Regions from separate parts of the Neobacillus sp. MER 74 genome, predicted to be linked through region 2. Evidence: riboswitches for the same ligand, from Rfam matches in the RefSeq annotation. Region 2 holds a riboswitch; each other region holds the start of a gene.
The links. A riboswitch is a leader RNA that binds a small molecule or an ion and turns the genes downstream of it on or off. The one in region 2 is predicted to bind lysine.
Positions count from the first base shown of each region.

Region 1 (7,606 bases), on a different contig from region 2:
TTCCGCAAACGAAATTGTTTCAGGCAGAGGGATCGCCTTTTCTACAGGGACTGCCACGAACTCTGCATTAGCATGTGGTACATCGGCAAAGGCAATAGGATCGCCAATGCGGATGCCTTGAACATTTGCTCCGACCTTTGCGACCGTTCCTGCCCCTTCATATCCTAAAATAAATGGAGGCTCCCCCTCGAGATGGTAGTTACCTTTTCTTCTATATATATCAGCAAAATTTAGGCCAATTGCTTTCATATTAAGGAGTATTTCATCCGGACCAATAGCAGGTTCGTTGATTTCTGAATACTTCAGTACCTCTGGCCCGCCAAACGTATTAAACACTAATGCTCTCATATCGATAACCTCATTCAAACTAATTTTTGCACTACACTTTTATTAAATAGAATTATGCTATGGATTGCAACTCGCTTTACCGGCAGGGCTCCCCATGAAGAAGAACCTCTCTCTCCTGCTCAGTTTTACTTTTGATAAATTACAATCCCCTACATTTTAACTTGCTTCACATCGCCGGGTAAGATACGCTTCATACAGACCACATGAACAAGGAGATATAAATATATGGATAGAAATAAATTTTCAGCAATTGCCCACCGCGACCATGCCTTTAGTAATCCAATCAGTGAAGACAAGATCATGAAGATGCTCGATATCATCTCTCCAATGCAAAAGATAAAGTAATTGATATAGGAGCAGGAAAGTGCGAACTGTTAATCCGCTTGGTGGAAAATTATCAAGCAGCCGCTACAGCTATCGAATTGTATGAAGGGTCCATCGAGGAAGCAAAGCAAAAGGCACACGGCAGAATTCCTGAAGGCAGCATCGAATTTATTGTGGAAGATGCCGCCTCAGCAGTCAAAGGATGCGAGGAAGATGGGTATGATTTGGGGATTTGTATTGGTTCAACCCACGCATTAGGTGGAATGGAACCCACCTTACAGACATTAAAACGTCTAGTTAAGCAAAATGGTTACATTCTGATTGGCGAGGGATATTGGAAACAGACTCCAAGTCCTGCGTATTTAGAAGCGCTCGGAGGCGCTGATGAGTCGGAATGTAAAACCCATGCGGATACTGTTAAGGCTGGCGAGGAACTAGGATTAATCCCGCTTTGGTCTTATGTTGCCAACGATGATGATTGGGACGATTACGAGTGGCTTTATTCGATGTCCGTCGAGAACTATTGTCTTGAGAATCCAGATGATCCAGATTGTAATGCGATGTTGGAGCGGATTCGAACATGGCGCCGGACCTATTTGACCTGGGGCAGGGATACGTTGGGATTCGGCCTGTATTTGTATCGGAATAACAAAAACAAATAATACCTTACAAGCCTTATATACCAAGGCTTCAACCCTATTTAATCAAACGTTTGATTAGTTTTTCAGCGGTATTTTCCGACCTTTTTTAATCAAACGTTTGATTAGTTTTTCCTCAAAAAAATTTCTCACACCAGAAAAATCCTTCAATACTAAGGCCTCGCCCCCATTTAATCAATCGTTTGGTTAGTTTTTTCAAAAATACCCTATACCCTCATAAATCTATATATCTCAAGGCTTCAGCCCTTTTTAATCAAACGTTTGATTAGTAACCACAATTAGACTTATAAAACCACATCTGTTACACTAATATAGTTACCCAGGGTAATTATTACTCTAGCTAACTATTCGACTTATTCGAGGTGATTTAAATAAAGACTTCACAAAAATTCTTTCATCAATTATTGATGCTTTACCGCCCGTTTGAAAATAAATTGAATTTCCATTTGGCTGAGCATCAACTTCACAGAGCTCAATGGTCTATTTTTCACTGCTTATCCAATAATGGACCTGCTACACTTGTGGATCTTTCTCATTATTTATATGTAGAAAAACCCACAGTTACTAGGACTATTAATCGATTAGAGGAACTGGGCTATGTCGAACAGGTTCCTAGCCATGATAAACGTGAAAAGCGGATACAGCTGACTGAACTAGGAAAAAAAGTATATATAGAAGTTCGGGTCACGATTGATCAGTTTGAAAATGACATCTTAAAAGGTATCTCAGAACACGAACAGCTTGAAACCATCCAGATTATGGGGATCATTCGAGATAATATTATTAAGTAAGGGGTTTAATAACGTGAATCAACCAAGAGCTAAACTTTGGACTAAAGATTTTACGATTGTTTCCGGGGTCAATTTTTTCGTCACTTTAGTCTTTTATTTATTAATTGTCATCATTGGTGTCTATGCAGTAGACGAATTTCATGCTTCCACAAGTCAAGCAGGTCTTGCCACAGGAATCTTTATTGTTGGTTCATTAATTGGCAGGTTTTTGATCGGTAGATTTATTGAGTCTATTGGAAGGAAGAGAACATTAATCACTGGTTCCATCCTTTTTATTTTCACCCTTCTTTTATATTTTCTGAATTTCGGGATTACCTTCCTGCTTATAACACGACTACTCCATGGGATTGCAGCCGGAATGGTTGGTACAGCAACAGGAACGATCGTGGCCCAGATTATCCCTGCTTCACGGAAAGCTGAAGGAATTGGCTATTTCAGTATGAGCGCAACATTGGCTACCGCAATTGGCCCATTCATTGGCCTATACATGACCCAGCATACGGACTTTCAAATGATATTTATTTTCTCCCTTGTAATAGGGATCATTAGTTTAGTCACAGCGTTCTTTGTAAATGTGCCTCAATTAGAAGGAACACCCCAACCAACTGAAACAAAAGGATTTAAACTTTCTAATTATATTGAGCCCAATGCATTGCCAATTGCAGTTATTACATTAGTAGTAGCTTTTTGTTATTCCAGCGTTCTTTCATTTATTAACTTCTATGCAATAGAAATTGATCTAGTAAGCGCTGCAAGTTTCTTTTTCTTAGTTTATTCTATTGCCGTATTGTTATCACGCCCCCTTACCGGCCGTATAATGGATTTAAAAGGGGCAAACTATATTATGTATCCATGTATTATTGCCTTTGCCGTTGGTTTGTTTCTGCTTAGCACCGCAAACATCAGCATTATTTTATTAGCAGCAGGAGTATTAATCGGCCTTGGTTTCGGTAACTTGCAATCAAGTACCCAAGCCATAGCAGTAAAACTAACTCCTCCCCATCGGATGGGTTTGGCCACTTCCACTTTCTTTATCTTTCTTGATGCGGGTCTGGGTTTCGGTCCATACATCCTCGGGTTTATTATACCGTTAACAGGCTATCGTACTTTGTATGTCATTTTAGGTGCAGTCGTTCTTGCATCGATGGTTCTTTACCACTTCCTGCACGGTAAGAAAGAACTTCCAAGAAGAACCAGGGTGAATGAACCAACACCTGGCACTCATTGATTTCAAGCACCACCCTTCAGGCGGCAGACATAAAACCCGTCTTAAGCAAATATGATTAACATAAGAATCCTAAATAAAGGGGTCGGTAAATTTGATGATTTTTAATAAAATTGCATTATCCTTCGTAGTTTTCTTTTCCATCAGTATGATCATAAATACTTATTTAGGAGAAAAGGAACAGATTCAATCGGATGTTATTTATTTTGTGATGAACGGGTTTGCATATATTGTATCTGCATTAGAAGTAGAAAAAGAAGAACAGGGGTTAGAAACTGCATAAACTTTACAAATATAGTTCCTTTTCCCCCTTGAAACAAAAGGAATATTCTGATATATTTACTATTAATTATATATTTTTCTTACTTCAATACTTTTGAAGTGAGGATAGAGGTGCAAAGACCATTAGTACACAACTGGAGGATAATGAGGTCCAACGATGGTTGTAGAAAGGGGAATTTGCCGAAGTTTCATTGATTCTCATGATCATGAAGCTGGTTCTGCTATTGAATAAATACAGAACTGTCATATAGGAGACTATATGGAGGGCTATCTTACGCACGGGAACTTAGTTTTATTTATGTTTCTACTGCAACAGTGAACCCTCACTGTTGCTTTTTTGCGTTGAATTTTGAATGGCCTTGCCCACCTCTAAATTTTATAAAAATTTATTAAAAGGGTGAGAAAAAATGAATTTTGGCCAAGTTTTAACCGCAATGGTTACACCATTTGATCAAAATGGCGAGGTTGATTTTAACGCAGTAAGAAGATTAGTAGATTATTTAATTGAAAATGGGACGGACGGTCTCGTCGTTGCCGGTACAACCGGTGAATCTCCAACTTTAACGACGGATGAAAAAATCGCTTTATTTAAAGCCGTTGTCGTCGCAGCGAGAGGAAGAGTCCCAGTTATTGCTGGCACTGGCTCGAATAATACACGGGCATCTATCAGTTTAACAAAGCAAGCTGAAGAAACAGGTGTAGACGGGATCATGCTCGTTGCTCCATACTATAACAAACCTTCCCAAGAAGGTATGTATCAACATTTCAAAGCAATCGCTGAATCTACATCATTACCGGTTATGCTTTATAATATCCCTGGTCGAAGTGTGGTCAATCTATCCGCAGAGACCATTGTTCGCCTATCCCAAATCGAGAATATTGTTGCTGTTAAGGAAGCAAGCGGCAACCTGGATGACATGGCTTCTATTATTAGCCAAGCCCCTAGTGATTTTACCCTTTATAGTGGGGATGACAGCTTAACATTGCCGGTTTTAGCGATTGGCGGTGCTGGAGTTGTATCTGTTGCTTCCCATGTAATTGGCAATGAAATGCAAGAAATGATAAATCATTTTAAAAATGGACGCGTCCAAGAAGCGGCTCACTCTCATCGCCAACTGCTTCCTCTTATGAAGGCATTATTTACGGCTCCTAATCCGGCCCCAGTAAAAGCAGCCCTGAACATGAGCGGGGTGCAGGTTGGTGGACTTCGATTGCCATTGCTGCCTTTGAGTCACGATGAAGAAATGGCATTGCAAGTGGTTTTACCTGGACACCAAGTCAAAACATTAATTTAAATGCTGGTAGGCTGTCAACACATAGGGAATTTTGAATTCCGTACTGTTGACAGCCTTTTATTTTTCGGACCCTGACTGAAATTTTTCACTTTCCCTTTCCAATAAAGTCCAACCAAAAGGGCATACTATTCATATTTACATGGAATAGGGAGGATATTTACTTGCAAACCAATAATCAGCAATTATCCATTTTTGCTTTAGGCGGTATCAATGAAATCGGAAAAAACATGTATGTGGTTCAATATGCAGACGATATTTTTATTATTGACTGCGGCGGGAAGTTTCCAGATGAGAGTTTATTAGGAATTGATTTAATTATCCCTGATATTACTTATTTGGTAGAAAATCAGGAGAAAATCCGTGCTTTAATTGTCACTCATGGACATGAGGACCATATTGGCGGGATTCCGTATATATTAAGAAAATTGAACGTTCCTATTTACGCTACCCGCTTTACCTTGGGCCTGATTGAATTAAAAATTGACGAACACAGGTTGAATGGCAACACGAAACTCGTGACGATTGATTCAGATTCCAAGCTTGAGTTTGGAGAAACAACCGTTTCCTTCTTCAGAGTAAGTCACAGTATCCCGGATTGTCTCGGCATTGTTTTTCATACTCCTGAGGGGAATGTCGTTCATACTGGGGACTTCAAATTTGATTTAACACCAGTGAATAATCAACATTCTGATATTCATAAGATGGCTGATATTGGTGAGCAAGGTGTCTTAGTTTTAATATCAGAAAGTACCAATGCCGAGCGTAAGGGGCTAACGCCATCCGAGCAAATGATTGGTGGCACTTTAGATGAAGCCTTCATGAAAGCAGAAGGAAAAATCTTTATATCTACGTTTGCCTCGAATGTAAATCGTGTCCAGCAGGTTGTCGCCTCTGCCATAAAATCTAATCGAAAGATCGCCCTGCTTGGCCGTAGTATGGTAAATGTCGTTTCTGTTGCGATAGAGCGCGGGTATTTAAACATGCCAGAGGGAATGCTTATCGAAGCACGGGATGTTGACCAACTGGCGCCGGAAAAGGTTGCCATCCTATGTACTGGAAGTCAGGGGGAACCTATGGCCGCCCTTGCGCGACTGGCAAGCGGAAACTACCGGGATGTTTCCATTTATCCTGGGGATACAGTTATCTTAGCTGCCTCCCCAATACCGGGCAATGAAAAAAATGTGTCGAGAATCATCGACAACTTATTTCAACTAGGTGCTAAAGTGATCTATGGCTCGGGTAGTTCAACGGGCATGCACGTTTCAGGGCACGGTTATCAGGAAGATTTAAAGCTCATGCTTACCTTAATGAAACCAACCTATTTTATTCCGATTCATGGTGAATATCGAATGCTGCATCATCACCAGATGTTAGCAGAGTCTGTGGGCGTAGAAAAGGGAAATACATTTATTATTAAAAATGGTGATGTGGTTGATATCGAAAATTCCGTTGCCCGTCAGACCCGGTCCATTCCAGCTGGGGATACGTATGTTGACGGGATGGGCGTTGGCGATGTTGGGGACATTGTGCTCAGGGACCGGAGGCAGCTTTCTGAAGATGGAATGCTCGTAATTGTGATTACCATTAGTAAAGGAGACCGGAAGATTATTTCTGGGCCTGACACGATTACCCGCGGGTTCGTCTATGCCCGTGACTCAGACCAGCTCCTCAAAGAGATTAACCGCCTTACTAAGAAAACCATTAATGACCTCCAAACTGAAAATATCCGCCAATGGAATGTCATGAAACAAAACATCAAGAAAAGCGTCGGACAATACGTATTCGCCCAAACAAAAAGAAAACCGATGATTCTCCCTATTATAATTGAAATATGAAAAAGGGTGTCAGGCACCATGTGAAAAAATTTCACATGGTGCCTGACACCCAATGTTTTAATTGTTTTAATTACCTTCATTTTTAACCTGTTGGCAATTTTATTTTATCTAGTATAGTGGTGAGATAGTTTTTGACTGTGTTGATTTTTGTATGTTCTTTGAGGTGGTGGTGTTGGCGGATTACTTCCATATCTTGTTTTTGGTCAATGGGGTCTTCATCAATTAGTTCGGCGTTATAAATTTTATCCCCGTTATGAATGCTGCGAATGGAATTGGCTAGTTCATCACTAGGGCTATCCTTCAATAAAAACCCTCTTACCTCCGCCCGTAATGCACGACGATAATATCCACTTCGCGCAAAGGTAGTTAGGATAATCACCTTGCAGCCAAATGACTTTAATGCTTCTGCTGCCTCTAGCCCACTCATTTCAGGCATCTCTATATCCATAATACAAACATCAGGCTGAAGTTGATGCACTAGTGAAAGCGCCTCTTCCCCATTGCTCGCCTGACCGACCACTTCCATATCTTCTTCCAAATTCAAGAGAGAACCCATTGCTCCAAGCAGCAGTTCCTGATCCTCTGCAATAACGATTCGAATCATGTAAGCTCTCTCCTTATCCGGCAGTTGTTATGTAAATAACAACTCCCCTTAATGAAGGGGAGCTAGCCTGTTATAATGGGACCCTTAGTTGTTAAATTTCCGGTTTCACTTGTTGGACAGTGAACTTTTTCTTTGCTAAAACTCTAACTTCTTTAAAGGTTACAAAGTTTTTTTGTTCTTCATCCCATAAACGGAAGCGAAGAGACTTTAAGCTTGTAGCAAGGGTAATTGTTGGAACCTTTT
Region 1 covers NZ_JAMAUV010000031.1:31,042-38,647, forward strand. Annotated here, with positions in the region: gene M3610_RS25350 (quinone oxidoreductase family protein) at 1-348, opposite strand, end outside; gene M3610_RS25355 (methyltransferase domain-containing protein) at 735-1,334, shown strand; gene M3610_RS25360 (MarR family winged helix-turn-helix transcriptional regulator) at 1,703-2,122, shown strand; gene M3610_RS25365 (MFS transporter) at 2,136-3,350, shown strand; gene M3610_RS25370 (hypothetical protein) at 3,445-3,630, shown strand; lysine riboswitch at 3,728-3,907, shown strand; gene dapA (4-hydroxy-tetrahydrodipicolinate synthase) at 4,037-4,924, shown strand; gene M3610_RS25380 (ribonuclease J) at 5,086-6,759, shown strand; gene M3610_RS25385 (response regulator) at 6,842-7,363, opposite strand; gene desA (Delta(5) desaturase DesA) at 7,455-7,606, opposite strand, start outside.
Region 1: another riboswitch for lysine. It lies ahead of dapA (4-hydroxy-tetrahydrodipicolinate synthase); the one in region 2 lies ahead of M3610_RS15610 (aspartate kinase).

Region 2 (7,606 bases):
TACGATCCAAAATACAATATCATGCTGAAGGATGATAAAACCTATCCGTTTATCAAGTTAACAGCGGAAAAGCATCCCAAACTTATTATCACAAGAAAAGTAAAAAAGGATAAAGGCAAATACTTTGGTCCGTATCCCAATGTGACAGCAGCAAACGAAACCAAAAAGCTTCTTGACCGAATCTACCCGCTCCGCAAATGCTCAACCCTGCCGGACCGAGTCTGTTTATATTATCATTTAGGACAGTGCCTGGCACCATGTGTGAATGAAGTTCAGGAAGAACAGTATAAACAGATGACGGATGAAATCACCCGCTTTTTAAATGGCGGGTATAAGGAAATAAAAAAAGAGCTGAAGGAAAAAATGGCTGCTGCCTCCGAAGAATTGGACTTTGAACGTGCAAAAGAATATCGTGACAAAATCATCCATATTGAAACGATTATGGAAAAACAAAAAATTACGATGACCGATTTTACCGACCGTGATGTTTTTGGCTATGCAGTTGATAAAGGCTGGATGTGTGTGCAAGTCTTTTTTGTCCGCCAAGGCAAACTAATTGAGCGGGACGTTTCGATGTTCCCCGTCTATAATGAGCCAGAGGAAGAAATCTTAACGTTCCTCGGTCAGTTTTATTCGAAAGCCAATCACTTTAAGCCGAAAGAAATTCTCATTCAAGATGATGTCGAGTTGAGTTTAGCAGAACAACTGTTGGAAGTTAAAGTGCTTCAGCCCCAACGAGGACAGAAAAAGGATCTTGTGCAATTAGCGATTAAAAATGCAAAAATTGCTTTGAATGAAAAATTTTCACTAATTGAAAAGGATGAAAATCGAACCATTAAGGCAGTGGAGAACCTGGGAGAATTACTGGGAATCTACACGCCGCACCGGATTGAAGCCTTTGATAATTCTAACATCCAAGGGACAGACCCTGTATCAGCAATGGTAGTGTTCATTGATGGCAAGGCGAACCATCGTGAATACCGTAAATACAAAATCAAAACCGTTCAAGGGCCGGATGATTATGAATCGATGCGAGAAGTAACGAGAAGAAGGTACTCACGCGCGCTAAAAGAGGAACTTCCTCTTCCTGATTTAATCATTATTGATGGTGGTAAAGGGCATGTTGAAGCCGTACGAGATGTTTTGGAAAATGAATTAGGCTTAGATATTCCGCTCTCGGGGCTTGTAAAAGACGAAAAACACCGGACATCCCAATTGCTGTATGGCAATCCTTTAGGAATTGTTCCGCTCGGGCGAAACAGCCAGGAGTTTTATTTACTGCAAAGGATTCAAGATGAAGTCCATCGTTTTGCGATCACCTTCCATCGCCAACTGCGCGGAAAAACTGCGTTTCAATCCTTGCTTGATGATATTCCGGGAATTGGGGAGAAACGGAAAAAGTTATTGTTAAAACAGTTCGGCTCGGTGAAAAAAATGAAAGAAGCAAGTAAAGAGGAATTCATAAATATCGGAATTCCCATGAATGTAGCCGAAGAATTAATCAAAAAACTTCAGTCTTAGTGATTGTCAGAAAAAAAGGACCATGCTATAATAAGTGAAAATTTAATTTACTATCACTTTTACGTATTAAAGTGAAGGTAGAGGTGCGAGCTTCAAGAGTAGTGGTTCTGAGAAGGATGAGCTTCTGAGAAGAATCATGAAAGGGGATGTTCGCCGAAGTAAAGAAGGTCTCATAACTTTCTTTTCTGGTCCTGTATTGAATAAATGCTGGATTGTCAAGACTAATGTCTTGGAGAGCTATCTTACATTGTAGGTGCGAGAATTTTTTTCGTGTTTTAAGCAATGAGATGCCCTTCTCATTGCTTTTTTGTGTTTATTTGGGGAAAAATATGAATTACATCTGGAGAAGGGGAAAACAAACATGGGGATTATTGTACAAAAGTTCGGAGGCACCTCCGTCGCTAATGTAGAAAGAATTTTAAATGTTGCATCATGTGTAAAAGGTGAGGTTGACCGTGGAAATAATGTGGTTGTTGTTGTTTCTGCAATGGGTAAATCTACGGATACACTCGTCGGTTTAGCAAAGGAGATTTCAACGCAGCCAAACAAACGGGAAATGGACATGCTGTTATCGACCGGGGAACAAGTAACAATTTCGTTACTGTCTATGGCTCTCAACCAGCAAGGGCTTGATGCTGTGTCCTTTACAGGGTGGCAGGCTGGTATTATGACCGAACCAGTACATGGAAATGCCCGGATTTCTAATATTAAAACAGCAGCGATTGAATCACAGCTTGAATCCGGCAAGGTGGTTATTGTTGCGGGATTCCAAGGAATCACCGAAGAGGGGGAAATTACTACACTTGGCCGTGGCGGTTCCGATACCACAGCCGTTGCACTGGCAGCAGCCTTAAAGGCAGATAAATGTGACATATATACGGATGTAACGGGAGTTTTCACAACGGATCCAAGATATGTGAAGAGTGCCCGCAAGCTATTATCCGTATCGTACGATGAAATGCTGGAGTTAGCTAATTTAGGTGCAGGAGTACTTCATCCACGAGCAGTGGAATTTGCTAAAAACTATCAAGTACGTCTCGAAGTTCGTTCGAGCATGGAGAAAATAGAAGGAACAGTTATTGAGGGGGAAGCAGCAATGGAACAAAACTTAGTAGTCCGCGGAGTTGCATTTGAAGACGAAATTACAAAAGTAACAGTATTAGGGTTGGCTAATTCATTAACAAGCCTATCAACCATTTTTACCACACTTGCTGAAAATCATCTGAATGTGGATATTATTATCCAAAGCACAACTGAGGGTGGATCTGCGAATTTGTCCTTCTCTATTCATACAAATGATCTATTAGAAACATTAAAGGTCCTAGAAGACAATAAAGCTGTTTTGAATTATGAGCAAATTGATGCTGAAAACAAATTAGCGAAGGTGTCGATTGTCGGATCAGGGATGATTTCCAATCCCGGTGTAGCAGCAAAGATGTTTGAGGTACTCGCTGCAAACAACATCCAAATCAAAATGGTCAGCACATCAGAAATAAAAGTGTCAGCCGTTGTAGAAGAAAAAAATATGTTAAAAGCAGTAGAAGCTTTACACGAAGCATTCGGACTTGCAGTTCAATAAAAAAGAATGGTGTCAGGCACTATTCGGTGCCTGACACCATTTTCAATTAGTTTTTTTCCCATTTCACTGTGAAAACAACTTTATTGGATTTTTTTATTGGATGTTCGAAGGTTTCGGCGTTGGCTTCTTTTTGCAATTCAATTTGTTGAGCAAGGAATCCTGCTTCAAGTTGGAAAAAATGTTCAGCCTTTGACTTAACGCGTGAAATAATGAGCGGACTAATTAATTCAAATTGGAACTCAGTTTTATTTTCTTTCACAAGTTCTAACTGGCCCCATGAGGCCTTGGCGAAGAAATCAATAATCTGTTCTAAATCCATTAATGGATATTTTCGTGCAAGTCGTTTTCCAGCCCAATATAAAATTTCAGGTGTGTCTTTCCCTAAAATCTCAGGCAAGAGAACTTCTCTGATTAGTTCATATCCGAAGATAGAAATAGTTCTAGGTTCATCAATATCGATCGTTTCATTCATAACTGTACTATTATTCACAAGCTTCCCCTCTTTCTATCATTCTATTATATACATTTTTGGTTAATTTTTAGTACAGTTTTTCTAGTTATGATGAATCAAATTTAGCTTATTTTTTTGTTATTTTGCAATATCTTACCTTGTTTTCCATGATAATTATCATTCCCGATAAAGAAATAATAACAACCGTTTTTTCTTGGTAATTAATTGAAGGAATTCAAGAAATGTTGAGAAAAGACCCATTTTTTTAGCGAGTATATATTAATTATTATAATATCAATATATTTAAAAAATTTTAGTTTTATCCGAGTAATGTGTATCCGTTTTCTTGACGCTCTTAGATGATGGGAGTAAAATGAACTTGTCACATTATTGTCACAGTGATGCGAAGTTTCGACAAAAGTGGATTTAATTTGATAGAAACTGAACATCATTTTTTTTAACATTATAGGGGGGTAAATTTATGGCGGGTAATCGAGAGTTTGTTTATCGGAGATTGCATTCGTTGCTAGGTGTTATTCCAATCGGGATCTTTGTCATGCAGCATCTAATTGTGAATCACTATGCAACAGAAGGGGTAGAATCCTTCAACAAAGCAGCGAACTTTATGGGGAATCTTCCATTTCGCTATGTTTTAGAAACTGTAATTATTTATTTACCGATTTTATTCCATGCAATCTACGGGCTGTATATCGCTTTTACAGCTAAAAACAATGCAAGTCAATATGGTTTTTTTAGAAACTGGATGTTTATGCTACAACGTGTGTCTGGTGTAATTACACTAATTTTCATCACATGGCATGTGTGGGAAACTCGTATCGCTGCTGCTTTTGGAAATGAAGTTAACTTCCAAATGATGCAAGATATCCTATCATCCCCATTCATGTTTGGATTTTATGTTGTTGGTATCATTTCAGCAATTTTCCACTTTGCAAATGGCTTGTGGTCATTCTTGGTAAGCTGGGGCATTACAGTATCGCCTCGTTCTCAAGTGATTACTACATACGTGACAATCGTTATTTTCTTGGCTCTATCTTATGTTGGTGTAACGACATTACTAGCTTTTGTATAAAAAATGAACGATTGCTCGGAAAAATATTGGATTTTGGATTAAGGGAGTGAGTCACGAATGAGTAAAGGTAAGGTTATTGTAGTCGGCGGTGGTTTAGCTGGCTTAATGGCAACGATTAAGGTTGCAGAAACAGGAACACCAGTAGAATTATTTTCTTTAGTGCCTGTTAAACGCTCTCACTCTGTTTGTGCCCAGGGTGGTATTAATGGAGCAGTAAATACAAAAGGTGAAGGGGATTCCACATGGATTCACTTTGATGACACAGTATATGGCGGAGATTTCTTAGCTAACCAGCCGCCAGTAAAAGCAATGTGTGACGCAGCACCTGGAATTATTCACTTAATGGACCGTATGGGAGTTATGTTTAACCGTACTCCTGAAGGATTACTTGATTTCCGACGCTTTGGTGGAACACAGCATCACCGTACTGCATTTGCTGGAGCAACCACTGGTCAACAGCTGCTTTATGCATTGGATGAACAAGTTCGCCGCGAGGAAGTAGCTGGCCTTGTAACGAAATATGAAGGCTGGGAATTCCTGGGTGCAGTTGTTGATGACGATGGTGTGTGCCGCGGAATTGTTGCTCAAAACTTAAAAACAATGGAAATTAAATCTTTCTCTGGCGATGCAGTTATTATGGCTACTGGAGGCCCTGGTATTATTTTTGGAAAATCAACTAACTCTGTTATTAATACAGGTTCTGCTGCATCAATCGTTTACCAGCAGGGCGCTTATTATGCGAATGGAGAAATGATTCAAATCCACCCGACTGCCATTCCTGGTGATGATAAACTTCGCTTAATGAGTGAATCAGCACGTGGTGAAGGCGGACGTGTTTGGACATATAAAGATGGAAAGCCTTGGTACTTCTTAGAGGAAAAATATCCTGCCTATGGAAACCTTGTACCACGTGATATTGCAACACGTGAGATTTTCGATGTATGTGTAAATCAAAAACTTGGAATCAATGGCGAGAACATGGTATACCTTGATCTTTCTCATAAAGATCCACATGAATTAGATGTTAAACTCGGCGGTATTATCGAGATTTATGAAAAGTTTATGGGTGATGACCCTCGTAAAGTACCAATGAAAATCTTCCCGGCTGTTCACTATTCAATGGGTGGCCTTTGGGTTGATTATGATCAAATGACAAGCATTCCAGGGCTATTTGCAGCTGGTGAATGTGATTACTCACAACATGGTGCGAACCGCTTAGGTGCCAATTCCTTGCTTTCAGCCATTTACGGTGGAATGGTCGTTGGTCCAAATGCAGTGAAATATATCAAAGGTCTTGAAAAGAGTTCTGATGCTGTATCTTCTACCGTTTTTGACCGTCATGTCAAAGAACAAGAAGAAAAATGGAATGCTGTTATGTCCTTAAATGGAAATGAAAATGCATATATCCTCCATAAAGAGCTTGGCGAATGGATGACGGATAATGTAACCGTTGTTCGCCACAATGACAGACTATTAAAAACTGACGAGAAAATTCAAGAACTATTAGAACGTTACCAAAAAATTAACATTAATGATACATCTAAATGGAGCAACCAAGGGGCAGCCTTTACTCGTCAATTACAAAACATGCTTCAATTGGCTCGTGTTATTACGATTGGTGCATACAACCGGAATGAGAGCCGCGGTGCTCATTATAAGCCTGACTTCCCTACTCGTAATGATGAGGAATTCTTAAAAACAACAATGGCGAAATTTGTTGACAGTTCTTCCGCACCGGCCTTCCGTTATGAAGATGTTGATGTCTCATTAATCAAGCCACGCGAACGCAATTACGCAAAAAGTTAAGGGGGAGTAGGAATAATGTCTGATACTAAAATGGTGAAATTTATTATTTCACGTCAAGATAGCGAAAATACTGCTCCTTATGAGGAGGAATTTGAGGTTCCCTATCGTCCGAATATGAATGTCATTTCGGCGTTAATGGAAATCCGTAAAAACCCTGTCAATGCAAAAGGACAAGCATCTACCCCAATTACTTGGGATATGAACTGTTTAGAGGAAGTCTGCGGTGCTTGTTCGATGGTCATCAACGGCAAACCGCGTCAATCTTGTTCAGCACTGATCGATCAATTGGAGCAGCCAATTCGATTAGCGCCTATGAAGACATTCCCGGTAGTGCGTGACCTTCAAGTTGACAGAAGCAGAATGTTTGACGCCTTAAAGAAAGTAAAAGCATGGATCCCAATCGATGGTACCTATGATTTAGGACCAGGACCTCGTATGCCTGAGACAAAGCGTCAATGGGCGTATGAACTTTCTAAATGTATGACATGTGGTGTTTGCCTTGAGGCATGTCCAAATGTAAACAGTAAATCAAACTTCATTGGTGCACAGCCGCTTTCACAGGTTCGTCTTTTCAACGCACATCCAACGGGTGCTATGAATAAGGCAGAACGACTTGAAGCGATTATGGGCGATGGCGGACTTGCAAACTGTGGTAATTCACAAAACTGTGTGCAATCTTGTCCAAAAGGTATTCCATTGACAACCTCTATTGCTGCATTGAACCGTGATACAACTATTCAAGCGTTTAGAAGCTTCTTTGGAAGTGACCACGCGTAATTAAGCAAAACCTTCTTTTCTCATGTGGTAAAGAAGGTTTTTTGTCGTTTATTTACGCCGCAAACAAAAGTTCATAGGTATGAGGTGCTTTTTTTGATAAAAATCATTCTCCTGTCAGTAAATATAGTCACTACATTTGTATCGTTCACATAAGATATGTTGACTAAATATATACCCACCCCGTGTTCATAACTGGCGAAGGCAAGGAGGGTTACAGTACTTGAAGGAGAATGTTTATAATCATAAACCGTTACTCACCAAACGTGAAAGAGAAGTATTCGAGTTATTAGTACAAGACAAAACAACGAAAGAAATCGCTGGTGAATTATTTATAAGCGAAAAAACGGTTCGGAATCACATTTCAAATGCCATGCAAAAGCTT
Region 2 covers NZ_JAMAUV010000008.1:182,324-189,929, forward strand. Annotated here, with positions in the region: gene uvrC (excinuclease ABC subunit UvrC) at 1-1,521, shown strand, start outside; lysine riboswitch at 1,592-1,769, shown strand; gene M3610_RS15610 (aspartate kinase) at 1,883-3,100, shown strand; gene M3610_RS15615 (YslB family protein) at 3,147-3,590, opposite strand; gene M3610_RS15620 (succinate dehydrogenase cytochrome b558 subunit) at 4,033-4,641, shown strand; gene sdhA (succinate dehydrogenase flavoprotein subunit) at 4,699-6,447, shown strand; gene sdhB (succinate dehydrogenase iron-sulfur subunit) at 6,463-7,224, shown strand; gene gerE (spore germination transcription factor GerE) at 7,445-7,606, shown strand, end outside.

Region 3 (7,606 bases), on a different contig from region 2:
TTTATAGCAAACTCAATATCTACTGGATATTGGTAATAAGCTTCAATTTCCTTTGTAACATCCGTTAACTGATGGATTAAATCCTCTTCTAAACAAAATACTTCCTGTTGTTCAATAGGTACATCAACGGTTTCGTTTCCGCTCTCGGCAGGAATAATTTGAATTTCCTTTAGTCCTAGTTCCTTCATAATATGATTGCTTTGTTTATTAATAATGAACATATCTGGTGTGACGCTGCCATCAACAATGGCCTCACCTAAACCATAACTAGCATTTATAAGAATTTCGTTTTGGTTATGTGTCACTGGGTTTGTACTGAAGATAACACCTGAAACATCTGCGTTAACCATCCCTTGTACGAGGACCCCCATTTGAACATCGGAAAGTGAAATGCTGTTATTTTTGGCATAATCCAGTACATAGGATGAAAAATAGGACGCCCAGCATCGCTTTATGCTATGTAAAAGTTCTTCCAGAGTTCTTACGTTCAAAATTGTCTCATATTGTCCAGCGAATGATGCGCCTTCAAGATCCTCTAGTGCAGACGATGAACGTACCGCAACTGCATAGTTCGAACTTTTCTTCAAAGCTTCAAACTTCTCTGCAATGGTTAATTCCATATTAGCAGGGAATTTAGCATGGATGATTTCATCTTGAACGTTTTCATTGCTTGTTGTATTAATATGGTTGAATGAAAGAAACTCCTTAAATGCGTCCGAAGTGACTACGTAACCATCTGGAATATTATTTAAAATTCTTTTAATTTTTGACAGATTCATTGCCTTAGAACCTATTAAGGTATGATCATAGTTAATTGCATTTGATAAGGAAACTAATGACAAATTACAATACCCTCCTATTTGATTCATTATTTTTTGTTTTGTAAACAATACGTAAATATGTAAATTTCATGTAAACACTATGTAAATAGTACCATTTATTCAGATATTTAGGAACCCCTTTTCTCTATCAATTCATTACCTAAGAACTAACTGATAAGGTACAAAAGGAGGGTTAAAATACAGAGCCAAAAGATAAAAAAACTGCCTTGAATACGCCAAGGCAGGTTTGATTGCATTCTATAATATTTGGTTCAAAAACCTTTTCGTCCGTTCATGTTTTGGATGGACAAAAATATCATTTGGATGGCCTTCTTCAATAATATTTCCGTCTGCCAGCATAATGACTCGGTCGGCCACTTCTTTCGCAAATCCCATTTCATGGGTCACAATCACCATCGTCATCCCGTCACGTGCGAGATCCTTCATTACCTGCAGCACTTCACCAACAAGTTCAGGATCCAACGCTGAAGTCGGTTCATCAAAAAGCATCACTTTTGGTTCCATCGCTAATGCTCTCGCGATCGCTACCCGCTGCTTTTGCCCGCCGGATAATTGTTCAGGATAGTAGTTGGCTTTATCCTCTAAGCCTACCTTTTTAAGAAGGGCCATGGCTTTGGAAGTCGCGGCTTCCTTTGTTTCCTTTCTGACAAACATCGGTGCTTCGATAATATTTTCGATAACTGTTTTATGAGGAAAAAGATTGAAATGCTGAAACACCATTCCTACCTTTTCTCTTACTTTATTTAAGTTTGTTTTTGCGAGGTCTATTTTTTCAGAATCAATGATAATGTCACCGCTCTCTGCCACTTCTAAAAAATTGAGGCAGCGAAGCAGCGTACTTTTACCAGAGCCGCTGGCACCGATCAGAACAACGACCTCTTTCTCTTCTACACTTAAGTTAATCTGTTTTAATACGTCAAGCTTACCAAAGGATTTTGAAAGATGGCTAATTTCAATCATGCGATTACTGCCTCCTTAGGTCTGCTGACATCCATTTTCTTTTCAATCCGATTAGCAACCCATGTGAAAATCAGAACGATAATCAAATAATAGACGCCGACAACAAAGTACGTTTCAAATGGCATATAGTTTTCACCTTGGACACTAAGAGCCGTGTTATATAGGTCCGTCACGGCAATATAGGCAACAAGGGAAGAATCTTTTAAGCCAATAATAAACTGATTGGCTAAAGACGGAATTGCTCTTTTGAAAGCCTGCGGGAAAATAATTCTCCTCATCGCAAGAGAATAGGACATTCCGAGTGACCTTGCCGCCTCCATCTGTCCGCGGTCAATGGATTGCACCGCTCCTCTAAAAATTTCCGCAATATAGGCTCCTGTATGTACACCTAATGCCAGAGCCCCTGCCGTGAAGCTGTCCAGGTTCACGATATTGGCAAGTCCATAATAAAGGAACATAATCTGAACAATGAGAGGCGTTCCACGAATAATACCTATATAGATATCGGCAATGCGATTTAGTATTTTACTAGAGGAAATTTTAAAGCCCGCGAAAATTATACCAATCACCATGGCAAATAATAGCGAGATGGCCGTTATCGCGATGGTCATCCAAGAAGCTTTCAAAAAAGCAATTCCGTGTTCACTAAAAATACTGATAATATTTTCAATAAATATCATGATGCGTACCTCCTTCGTTGAATCGTGCAAGCACCCACATCAGGTGCTTACACTAAAATCTTTGATCCTGTCTTACTTTTCCATGATGTTTGTATTAAACCATTTCATACTGATTTTTTCATACGTCCCATCGTTAATCATTGATTGGATAGCTTCGTTGATTTTATCAGCGAGCTCTTTGTTTCCTTCAGCTACCGCTACACTGACACGGTCTTCATTCAATAAATCGCCAATGGCCTTAATTTTTAAGCCTTTTTCATTTTTAGCACTCACACCGACAATTTTATCCGTGATGACCGCATCTAAACGGCCAAGCGCCAAATCTTGAAGGGCGTTAACGTCAGTTGGATAGCCTTTCACTTGATCAGATAATTCATCGGCCATGTCTTTCCACGTACTAGCTTGAATAACACCAATTTTTTTGCCTTTTAAATCCTCTTTCGATTGAATCGCGGAATTGCCTTCCGCTACAAAAATCTGTGCACCAGATAAATAATATGGATTGGTGAAATCAACTTGCTTATCTCGCTCAGGTGTAGCAGTCATACTTCCAATAATGGCATCATATTTGTTTGCCTTTAATCCTTGGATAATCGTTTCCCATGGATTGGTTACAGGGTTGGCTTCAAGCCCAATTCTCTTAGCAATTTCTGTTCCAATTTCAACATCAAATCCAGTCAATTTACCGTCTTTCTTAAAGTTTAACGGTGGATACTGCCCGGTCATCGAGAATGTTAACGCACCTTTTTTCACTAACTCATGCTTAGAGCCACTTGCTTTTGCTGCCTTTTCTCCATCAGGCTTCTCCGTGCCGCAAGCAGATAAAATCAACATCATCGCCGCTGCTAATAAAAATGCAAACTTTTTCATAAAAATCCCCTCCTAGGTAATAAAAAAACACCGTCCATGTGAGTATGACGGTGTTCTACACACCCTCATCAGTTAGCATTGGTGAAGATAGTTCTCCACAATTCCAAGGAACTGTGACAGTTCTGCCCCTATTCGAGTGCAGACCCAGCTTTCTGAAAGCAGTGATTTCAGAAGCTTCGGCGATGGATCCTTTTTCCTATTTTCATAGATTTCACTGAATCTCCAATAGGATACTAATATCAATCGCGACCTCTACCCCATCTAATGCTTAAAGATGAGGATTTATATTTAGTTTAATGAAACAAGTTTTAGTATATATAAATATTCTTACTTTTGCAATAATATTTTTGATGTTATTTTTTATCAAAATTAAAGACTTGACGGGCTTTCTCTTCTGAGATACATTTTTTCTAAATACCAATTTACTAGAAAAGAAGGTCAGGCGTATGTTGCAATGTCGTGAGGATGTGCTGACATTCACGAAACAGCTTGTAAACATTGAAAGTGTCGTTAATACCAATGGCGAAAAGGCCATTGCACAGTCTTTATATTCTATGATTTCTTCTATTCCCTATTTTTCACAAAACCCTAGCCACCTAGTGTTAGAACAAACACTCAACGACGATCAAGAGCGTTATAATGTTCTTGCTTTTGTGAAAGGAACGAAGGGAACGAGCAGCCGCACGGTGATTTTGATGGGTCATATTGATACGGTTGGGATTGAAGATTTTAACCATTTAAAAGACCAGGCTTGCTTCCCAGACCAACTGATGGAGTCACTAAAAATGGAACAGCTGCCGGCTGCCGCTAAAGAACATTTAGACTCAGGCGACTGGTTATTTGGCCGCGGCGTCCTTGATATGAAAAGCGGGGTTGCCAGTCACTTATACCTCTTAAACTATTATTCCGAGCACCCTGAAGAACTAGACGGTAACATTGTTCTCTTATCGGAATGTGACGAAGAGGACAGCTCCCACGGTGTTCTTTCCGCATTGAAAACATTGAAACGCTGGAAAGAGGAACATGGGTTTACCTATGTAGCCGCGATTAATGCGGATTTCGTTTCACCAAGATACGAAGGCGACGAAAATCGCTATATCTACAAGGGGACCGTTGGAAAGCTGCTGCCATCTTTCTTTATTACCGGAGCAGAAACGCATGTAGGTTCCGCCTTTGAGGGACTCGATCCGAACTTTATTGCGGCCGAGCTGACCAGACAAATCAATTACAATCCGGAGCTTTGTAACGAAGCGTTTGGTGAAACCACCGTTCCTCCTGTTTCGTTAAAACAAACAGATTTGAAGCCTTCTTATACCGTTCAAACGGCCTTAGCTGCCTATGTTTATTACAATTTCTTTATTCATTCCTGGTCGCCAAAGGACGTGCTTGAAAAATTAAGGGAACAAGCGATAATTGCTTTTACCAATGCCCTGACTTCCTTCGAAGAAAGATATAAACAATACAGCACATTGAGCGGCGAACCCTATGTACAGCACCCTTGGAAACCTAGAGTGATGACGTACGAGGAAATGGAACAATTATTGGTTGAAGAGAACGGCGAAGCGTTCACGGCACATATGAGTCAATTTAAAGAACAGCTTTTAAAAAATACAGAACTAGATACGCGCATGTTTGCCGCAAAAGTGGTTGAGGAAGCTTGGAAATGGATGAATGATAAAAGTCCGGCCATCATTCTGTTTTACTCATCTCTGTACTCCCCACGAATTGAATTGACAGGGAAAACAACGGACGAGCTTGCTTTAATTACGGCCTTGGATGAAGCTGTGGAAGAGCTCCAGCCAAACTATCAACATCCGATGGTGACACGTAACTTTTTCCCTTATATCTCAGATATGAGTTTTGTTGCGCTAAGTGATGACGAAGCCGGTATTAATGCCGAATCAAACAATAACCCGGGCTGGGGCACCAAGCTCTTTGTAGACTACCAAGACATTCGCGATATCAATGTACCAGTAATCAATATCGGCCCTTATGGTCTAGATGCTCACAAGAAACTTGAAAGACTAGAAATGACCTACTCCTTTGAAATCGTACCAAATCTAACAAACCTCGTGATTCAGAAACTATTAAATCATTGAGGCCAAAAGCCTGTAGACTCGTCTGGTCTACAGGCTTTTTTGTTTTGCGGCACCGGCGCGATCGGAAAATAAGCGGAGTTTTTCCGGTTAAATGCAGAATGGAGCTCGTTTTGGGGTAAATAAGGGAAGTTTTTCCGGTTATTCAAAGCGAAATCCACCATTTTCGCGCTTTTCGAGTAAATAGGAGGAATTTCTCCGGCTATTTTGGTTATTTTTAATGATAATTTCTAAATAAGCGGAATTTTTCCGCTTATTTATCTGATCGGATGCTTAACATGATCCCCCAACCGATAAGAGCGGACCCTCTTGATCCCGGATGCAGGAATCAACATCTTTTTGTCGACTAGTTGAGAAAGTGCTTTTTTTTACCGTTTAAAGACTTGCGGAGTAGTTAATATAAAAAGAATAGTTAGAGAAGAATTTGAGGATAAAACTATCTTTAGTTTAATAGAAATTTGTCAATTTATATTTTATATTTCGACCATACCATTCTGAGACCAAGAGTTTAATATATTTTCCCCCAATGCCATTTCCAAGAATAATAAAAATAATAAATTTCATAAACAAAAAAAGAAAAAATGAATACGATAAATAGAGGTGATCTATTGGACAAGCACAAATTTAAAAAGGTAATTAAAAAAATGTCCAGGTATATAAATTCGTGTCTTCTCGGTCCCTTATCTCCTGCCGAAAGACGCGATAAAGCATTTGAAATTCGTATGGAGGCCGCGAAATTCTATAAGAATCAGCCGCTGGTCAACCATCGAAATAATGGGGATGAAGATAGGTATCCAAATAAAATAGCCAGTTATTCGAAAGCATTGCCGCATAATGAGTTAGGAGAGGTTAATCTCAAAGCATATCATAATTATTTAGAAGCTTTGAAATCAGGAGACTCGAAAGATTTTGAGAAGATTCCAATGGGTGGTGCTGCGAAGCTGGTAAATCCACAGTCTGCATATGCATATGACTTAGTCGGACCCGATAGTCATCAGCTGGTTCTTCACGCACCTCCAGACTTTAGCAGTGCTGATCTTGCTGGAGAAATGGTTGAGCTTTATTGGCAAGCACTTGCAAGAGACATTCCATTCAATGAATACGATAGCAACCAATTAACAAAGGATGCAGCCGCAGAACTTTCAGGTCTGCCTGTTTTTAATGGGCCAAAAATCAATGGACAAGTCACGACAGGTACATTGTTCCGCGGGAACTATCAAGGCAGCATAGAAGGGCCTTATATTTCACAATTTTTATGGAAAAATATCCCCTTTGTTTCTACTGAAATTATCCAACAATACAATACTATTTTGCCAGGGGATGACCATCTAACTTCCTATAGCGAATGGCTGGCCGTACAAAACGGCTCAAATCCTCATAACAAAAAGATGGATTCCGTACCCCGCTATATTCGCAATGGCCGGGATTTAGCCGAATGGGTACACAATGATAGTTCGATTGATAGCGGGTTAATGGCTTGTTACCTTTTGCTAAGCTATGGCAGTAAAGCATTAGATCCGGAAAATCCTTATTTTAACTCTGCCACACAAGTTGGATTTCCTACCTTTGGGGTCCCGCATATTTTGGACTTCATCACAAGAGCTTCACGTCCAGCCCTTGATGCAGTCTGGTTCCAAAAATGGCTCGTTCATCGCCGGTTCCGCCCCGAAGAATTCGGTGGTCGGATTCATAATAAGATGATGGGTGCTGATTACCCCATCAATCCAGTAGTTATGAATTCTGAAGCACTTATCCAAACGTTTAATAAATTCGGCACGTACTTGCTTCCTCAAGCTTATTCAGAAGGATGCCCAACTCACCCTTCTTATCCTTCCGGTCATGCCGCCTTTATTGGGGCGATGGTAACAATGATGAAAGCCTTCTTTGATGAATCGTATGAAATACCCGATCCGGTTGTAGCCAGTTCTGATGGTCTTCAACTCCTGCCTTACGATGGGAAGCTAACGCTAGGAGGGGAACTGAATAAACTTGCAGCAAATATTGCCATTGGGCGAACGATTGCTGGGGTTCACTACCGTAGTAGTGCGATCAATGGTATGTTACTTGGAGAAGCTGTAGCCATAGGAATCTTAAGAGATTACAAGCGAACCTATAATGAGAGTTTCAAAGGATTCTCTCTTACAAAATTTGATGGATC
Region 3 covers NZ_JAMAUV010000014.1:59,250-66,855, reverse strand. Annotated here, with positions in the region: gene M3610_RS19900 (PEP/pyruvate-binding domain-containing protein) at 1-842, opposite strand, end outside; gene M3610_RS19895 (amino acid ABC transporter ATP-binding protein) at 1,080-1,802, opposite strand; gene M3610_RS19890 (amino acid ABC transporter permease) at 1,799-2,482, opposite strand; gene M3610_RS19885 (ABC transporter substrate-binding protein) at 2,555-3,352, opposite strand; lysine riboswitch at 3,433-3,615, opposite strand; gene M3610_RS19880 (M20/M25/M40 family metallo-hydrolase) at 3,799-5,451, shown strand; gene M3610_RS19875 (vanadium-dependent haloperoxidase) at 6,057-7,606, shown strand, end outside.
Region 3: another riboswitch for lysine. It lies ahead of M3610_RS19885 (ABC transporter substrate-binding protein); the one in region 2 lies ahead of M3610_RS15610 (aspartate kinase).

Region 4 (7,606 bases), on a different contig from region 2:
AAACAAAGCTTAGATGTTGCCTCCACTACTTTAGGTCGTGTGACAAGTGCAGACAGTAATTTGGTTGTACAATTCAAAATGCTTAATCAAGCGGCTTTTCAATGGTTAGAAGACAGCAAAAAGCAATATATAGTCAAAGATTTCGGGTATGTATTTGAAAAGTATATCAATAACTAAACCTTGAGGCGCATGAAAATTTTTCATGCGCCTCCTTTTTTATTTATATTCTATTAAAACATCTTCCAACGGCAAACGAGTGGTATTAAAAGCAGGTGCTGCCGCCTTCCCCACTGAAATCAGGACAATTGGAAATAGTCGATCTTCAACATTAAACATTTTCACAAATTTTTCTTTATCAAATCCACCCATGGGAACGGTGTCATATCCTCGATCTTTTGCAATCAACATCAATTGCATTGACACTAAACCAGCATCAAATGAAGCAATATTTTTTAAGACTTCTTCTGAAGCAAATGGATAGGTTTTATTGGTACCTTCAATTAATCGATTCATATTAGCCTCATCCATAAAACCAGCTTCAAAGGCACTTTGGTATACTTTTTCCACGCTTTTATACATTTCCTTATCACCTAAGACAGCAATAACAGCAGAAGCTGTTTCGACTTGTTCTTGATTATTGGCTACTGCTCTAAGTTCCTTTTTTAACTCTTGGTCTTGGATCACGATAAAACGCCATGGTTGTAGATTACTTGAGGATGGTGCTTGTGTTGCTTCTTTTAACATTTCTTTTATTTCTTCTTGAGAAATTTTATATGTTGAATCATATTTTCTAACGGAGTGACGTTCTTTGATAACATCAGATAAACTTTTCGTTAAAGTAGTTTGCATGAGAGATTTCCCCCTAATCAATTTAACTTACTAATAGTAAGTGCATAATCATCTTACTATTAGTAAGTACCTTTCGTCAAGAAAATAAACTATGATATGATATCGTTAGAAAAGTAAAAAAGAGGGATATTATATGAATGAACCGAACAACCACAAGTGTATGACTCCTTCTGAAGAGGAAATTAAGCATATATGTACCAATTTTCATAATGCGATTGAATTTATTGGTAAACGTTGGATGGGCTCCGTTATTTTTTCACTTATGGAGGGCCCGAAGCGATACCATGAAATTGTTACTTCCATTCCTGGAATCTCTGATCGATTGTTAACCGAACGCTTGCGTGATTTAGAGAATGAAGGATTGATTATTAAAAGGGTGATTGCCACTTCACCTAAGAAAGTGGAATATGAATTAACTCCAGCTGGGAAGGATCTTGAAGAAGTTATCCATGTGTTATTGAAATGGATAAAAAAACGAGGAAAATCCCGATGAAACAAAAAGGGTTACATCCATTTAATAGATGCAACCCTTTATTTATGGACTTGGCCGATGAAACAGCCCCATTACTTCAATCGTTTCTGTAATATTAACAAAGGAACGCGAATCGACTTCCGTGATTAAGTGTTTCACTTCATTAAGTTCGTATCTGGAAATGACTGTTATCAATACATTCCGCTGGTTATTTGAGTATCCGCCAACACCGTCCAAAACAGTTAAGCCTCGATACAAATTCTTTAGTAAATGATTCCTCATCTCTTCGCCTTTATCTGTAATAATCATTAGAGTTAATTTTGCATGATCCGTATAGATTGCATCGACTACTTTACCTGTCACAAAAATAGATACTAAGGTATAAAGTGCAGAATCCCAATCAAACAAAAATCCACTAATCATAATAACTACCGCATTCATACCTGAAAGTAAAGTACCAATTGGAAAATCCCTTTTTCTTGCTACGATCATGCCAATAATGTCAAATCCCCCAGTCGATCCGGAACAACGGAAAACGATTCCGACACCTAAGCCCGTTAACGCACCACCAAAAATAGATGAAAGAATTCTATCATCTGCGATCGCAAATACGGGAATTACATATAATCCTATCGAGATAACAATAACCGAAAAGATCGAATTCACGATAAATCTTTTTCCTAACATTTTATATCCAATAATTAACAAAGGAAAATTCAAAAGGAAATTTGCCACCCCTGTATTCACCGGTGAGATCATCCCTAATATCATTGAAATTCCACTTAATCCACTGCTCAATACTTCATGTGGGATTAAGAAAAGGTTAAAGGCAACCACAATAATTAGAGATCCCAATATCATTCCAACAATCTGCATGGTAAAAATCCTCCTAATACGAACAGGCATCAATTCTAATTCAAAATAATACCGATACTCTCACTTAAAGTAAAATAAAAAAATTAATTTAAAAAAAACAAATTATCTGTTTATTGCTGATTAGAAAATTACATATTGACAAATCTATAAAAATTCATTTACTATATTAATATATTTAATTTCATATGATAAATCCTCATCAAACCGATGAGGTAGAGGTCGCGGTTTTTATTAGTAAAGTGGACGAGATGTGAGAGACATTCATGACTCTACTTAAAAGGAAAAACTGCCGAAGTGTGCTTTTACTCTTCAAAAAGCATGCTGGGTCTGTCTTCAAATAGGAACAGAACTGTCACGATTATTTCTACCAGCTAATCGTGTTGAGCTATCTTTCGGAAGGTATGATGCGGGGTATTGTAATGCCATCGATTATTCCTCGATGGCATTTTTGTATTCCAAACTCCTTCACGAAAAAAAGAAAAAAGAGGAGTCAAGACTATGCAAACAGCTAGAGTATTAAAAGAATCTGAATATACCAGTGATTTAACACTAGAAAAAGCTCCATCGGACTTAAAAAGAGGGTTAAAATCTCGTCATCTCACCATGATTTCGCTTGGCGGAACGATTGGAACGGGACTTTTTCTTGCTAGCGGCGGCGCAATCCATAGCGCAGGACCTGGCGGAGCCATCCTATCCTACCTTGTTATTGGTGTCATGGTTTACTTTTTGATGCAAGGGTTAGCTGAAATGGGTGCCTATATGCCCGTTGCAGGAAGCTTTAGTACGTATGCCACCAAATTTGTCGATCCCTCCCTTGGTTTTGCGCTCGGCTGGAACTATTGGTATAACTGGGCCATAACGATTGCTGCAGAATTAGCTGCGGTAACGATGATCATGAAATTCTGGTTCCCAAATACTCCTTCATTTATCTGGAGCGGTATCTTTTTAGTGATTATGTTTCTCTTAAACTACCTTTCTGTTAAAGGATTTGGAGAAGCAGAGTATTGGTTTTCCTTAATTAAAGTGGTAACAGTTATTATTTTTGTTGTTACTGGTACGTTAATGATTTTCGGTATCATGGGTAATGAAGCACCTGGCTTCAAGAACTTCACGATTGGTGATGCACCATTCCACGGTGGATTTTTGTCAATGCTAGGCATCTTTATGGCTGCAGGCTTTTCCTTTCAAGGAACTGAACTTTTAGGTGTAGCAGCTGGTGAAACAGAGGATCCAAAAAAAGCCATCCCACGTGCCGTGAAGCAGGTGTTCTGGCGTATTTTATTATTTTATGTATTGGCGATTTTAGTCATCGGGCTTCTTATTCCTTATACAAATGACAATTTAGCAAATGGCGACGTTACTGTAAGCCCGTTTACTTTGGTTTTCCAAAAGGCAGGAATTGCTTTCGCTGCATCAATCATGAATGCAGTAATCTTAACCGCCGTTTTATCGGCAGGAAATTCAGGAATGTATGCATCAACTCGTATGCTTTGGGATTTGGCCCGACAAGGTAAAGCTCCTAAATTCCTTGGAAAATTAAACAAAAGAGGCGTTCCAGTAAATGCCTTAATTGCAACAACTTTGGTGGGGACACTTGCTTTCCTTGCCTCATTCTTTGGTGATGGAACAGTGTATATCTGGTTGTTAAACGCTTCAGGCATGTCCGGCTTTATCGCTTGGCTGGGGATTGCAGTTTGTCATTATCGTTTCCGAAAGGCTTTTATTGCCCAAGGCAAAGATTTGAGCTTATTACCATATAAATCAAAACTTTTCCCATTTGGCCCTATCTTTGCTTTTCTTGTATGTGGATTTGTTGTTTTAGGACAAAACTATTCAGCATTTATGGGTGATCATATCGATTGGAATGGAGTATTAGTCTCCTACATCGGCCTGCCATTATTCTTACTTGTTTGGGTGGGATATAAATTAACAAAGAAAACGAAAGTAATTCCTTTAAAGGAATGTGACTTAAACCCTTAATTCCAAAGAAATAGTACGCAAAAATGCGTGCTATTTTTTTCATACAAAAAAACAGACTCTATGTTGAGTCTGTTTTTTATGCTTCTATGCTTCTTTCTCCTCTGAAGACCAAATATATAAATCTTCAATGCGGCAATTCAATTCTTTGGAAATGGTCATTGCAGTATTTAAGTTCATTACTTTCTTTGACAGATAGTCGTTGAGTTGAGTTTGAGGAATATTTGTATTCCTTTCCAAACTTTCCAAGTCCATACCGTTTTTAGCTAGTAATTCTTTGAGGTTACTTTTTCTTGCCTTATAATTTGTCAAAATGACACCTCACTTTCTTTAAAGCATAACACATTACGTTTTGTTTTGAAAGGAAGTGGGCTTTATGATTTCCAATTGAGTTTACTTATCCAATAAGATAGCAATAGGATTAAGGATTTTATGATATACTTAATAAGGAATAGGTAAAGGGGTGTAAAAGTGAAAAACTCAACCAATCTATACAAAAACGGACAATCTGTAAATATTATTGAAACTGGCGAAGTCGTCACCATTCTAAAATCACAATATGTAAAAAACATGAAAAGATATTCTTATATCGTTAAGGAACACCCGGAAACATTCTTTTTCGAAGAGGAATTAAAGGACCAATAATAATCAAAAAAGAGAAGACCAGTTCGAAACTGGTCTTCTCTTTTTAATTAAAGGCTGTTTTAAAGGGAAATGTTGATTGTGGAACTCTGTTGATTGGAGTGGAAGGCACGAAGACTCCTGCGGGAGTACGGGGCAGGGGAGACCCCGCAGGCGCTGAAAGCGCCGAGGAGGCTCCCCGCAACGCCCGCGGAAAGCGAAGTGCCTGGAACGGAAATCAACAGACAAGTTTAACACAGCCTAATTAAAACTCAGCATTCCCTGTTGTTCTTGGGAACGGAATGACGTCCCTAATATTAGTCATTCCTGTTAGATACATAATTAAACGCTCAAAACCAATACCATATCCTGAATGTTTCGTACCGCCATACTTCCTTAATTCCAGGTACCACCAGTAATCTTCTTCAGTCATGCCAAGTTCATTTATTTTACCTGCTAAGATTTCTTCACGTTCTTCACGCTGACTTCCGCCAATCAATTCACCAATACCCGGTACTAATAAATCTGTTGCAGCAACTGTTTTGTTGTCTTCATTTAGTCTCATATAGAAAGCTTTGATTTCTTTTGGATAATCAGTAACAAATACAGGTCGTTTAAATACCTTTTCACTTAAATAGCGTTCATGCTCGGTTTGCAAGTCAAGGCCCCACTCAACTGGATAGGCAAACGTTTCACCTGACTCCCGTAAAATATCAATCGCTTCTGTATAGGTCACACGGCCAAAGTCTGCCGTATAGGCATTATTTAACCGGTCTAGTAAACCTTTTTCAATAAAGCTGTTAAAGAAATTCATTTCTTCAGGAGCCTGTTCTAATACATAGCCAATTACATATTTCACCATTTCTTCTGCTAAATCCATGATATCCGGCAATTCAGCAAAAGCAACCTCAGGCTCAACCATCCAAAATTCCGCCGCATGTCGCGCAGTGTTAGAGTTTTCTGCTCTAAATGTTGGGCCAAAGGTATAGACATTCCGGAATGCCAATGCAAACGCTTCTGCCGATAACTGCCCGCTTACGGTCAAATTGGTTTCTTTGTTAAAGAAATCCTTGCTAAGATCCGTTTTGCCCTCTTCATTTTTCGGAAGATTGTCCATATCTAAGGTAGTTACTCGGAACATTTCCCCTGCACCTTCTGTATCACTGCCGGTAATAATTGGTGAATGAACATACACAAACCCTTTATCTTGGAAAAATTTATGAATCGCATAGGACGCAAGCGACCTTACACGAAAAACGGCTGAAAATGTATTAGTCCTTGGCCGTAAATGGGCAATTGTTCGTAAGTATTCAAACGAATGCTTCTTCTTTTGCAATGGATAATCCACATTTGACGTACCTTCAATCACAATGTCAGTCGCTTTTATTTCAAAAGGCTGCTTTGCTTGAGGAGTATGAATAAAATCCCCTTTTACCCTAATGGATGAGCTGATTGGAAGTTTCGCGATTTCCTTAAAGTTCGCTAACTGCTCATCAAAAACAATCTGTACACCTTTAAAAAAGCTGCCATCATTTAATTCAATGAACCCAAAAGTTTTGGAATCACGAATGGTCCGAATCCACCCAGTTAATTCTACTTTTTGATCAATATAGCTTTCGGTATTTCTGTATAAATCCTTGATTAAGGCCTGTTTCATTGGTTTTCCTCCTAAATCTTATGTAAAAAGGTAAAAAAAACCTCCCATCCCATTGGGACGAAAGGTAATATTCCATAATACTATCATCGTTTTTCTTTTATCCCTTCAATATTATATAAAAATCATATCAAATTAGCAATATTCAACAAGATTTCCGTTTTAAAAGTAATTTTTTAGTCAGCGTCGATTCTTTTAAAAGCTTGGATTTCTGCCCGGAGAATTGCACATTCAGCCATTCTATCCGGTCATAGAAGGCATCTTCGCAGTCGGAAAATTCATGATTCGTATCATACCAACTGATTTTTTTTGGAGAACTAGCAATTGAATAAAGAGAATTAGCATGGTTTCGACCGATATATTCGTCATTTTCAGCAAATTGGAAAAAGATCGATGCTGGCGAAGCATTTTTAACATAATGAATCGCATCCAATTTCTTAAGACTCGAAATAAAAAATTCGAAGCGTTCAGGTGGTAGGAAACCACGAATTAGCACGGCTGATGGATGCTCACTTGTCATTTGCATCTCTGACACCTGTCCATATCCTGAGATCAGAATAAATGTTTTTATGCGATTTTCAATACCAGAAAGAATACCACCCCATGCTGCCCCCATGCCTTGGCCGACAAAGGCGATCTTGGATTCATCCACCTTTCCTAGTTCTCTAAGCAACGTGACTCCCCTTTTTATATCCATTACTGTTTGAATATATTTTTGAATATCTGCCATTTCCTCAATCGTTTTTGTAAACTCTTTCTTTCCTCGCAACTCTAGTTGTTTATTCCCTCTTAAGTATTGGGCTTCAATGAGCAGGGTTATATAGCCCTGGGTTGCTAGCATTTGGGCCTCACAGAAAAATGTTTTTCTATCTCCTTGACTTGGGTGCATATAAATGACTGCAGGTAGAGGGCCTAGTTGATCCGGTATGAATAGGTAGGCTGAAACCTCTCCTTTGAAAGGGCTTTCATATTTTACGTCATTAATATGATATCCATCTTTGGGAATTGTTTTAACCACCGCAAAACCAGAAAGTTTTTCTTCCTTATACTCAAACATTAACAACCGCCCCCGCGAAGATTCTTTATTATAATTTATTTGAATTTTCTAATTAATAGACCGTTCTCATACAAGATTCTTATATAAAAACAAAATCTCT
Region 4 covers NZ_JAMAUV010000021.1:29,253-36,858, forward strand. Annotated here, with positions in the region: gene M3610_RS22680 (PH domain-containing protein) at 1-177, shown strand, start outside; gene M3610_RS22685 (nitroreductase family protein) at 217-849, opposite strand; gene M3610_RS22690 (winged helix-turn-helix transcriptional regulator) at 983-1,342, shown strand; gene M3610_RS22695 (YitT family protein) at 1,385-2,197, opposite strand; lysine riboswitch at 2,403-2,593, shown strand; gene M3610_RS22700 (amino acid permease) at 2,696-4,177, shown strand; gene M3610_RS22705 (helix-turn-helix domain-containing protein) at 4,262-4,486, opposite strand; gene M3610_RS22710 (hypothetical protein) at 4,646-4,819, shown strand; gene M3610_RS22715 (hypothetical protein) at 4,909-5,064, shown strand; gene asnS (asparagine--tRNA ligase) at 5,061-6,452, opposite strand; gene M3610_RS22725 (alpha/beta hydrolase) at 6,595-7,506, opposite strand.
Region 4: another riboswitch for lysine. It lies ahead of M3610_RS22700 (amino acid permease); the one in region 2 lies ahead of M3610_RS15610 (aspartate kinase).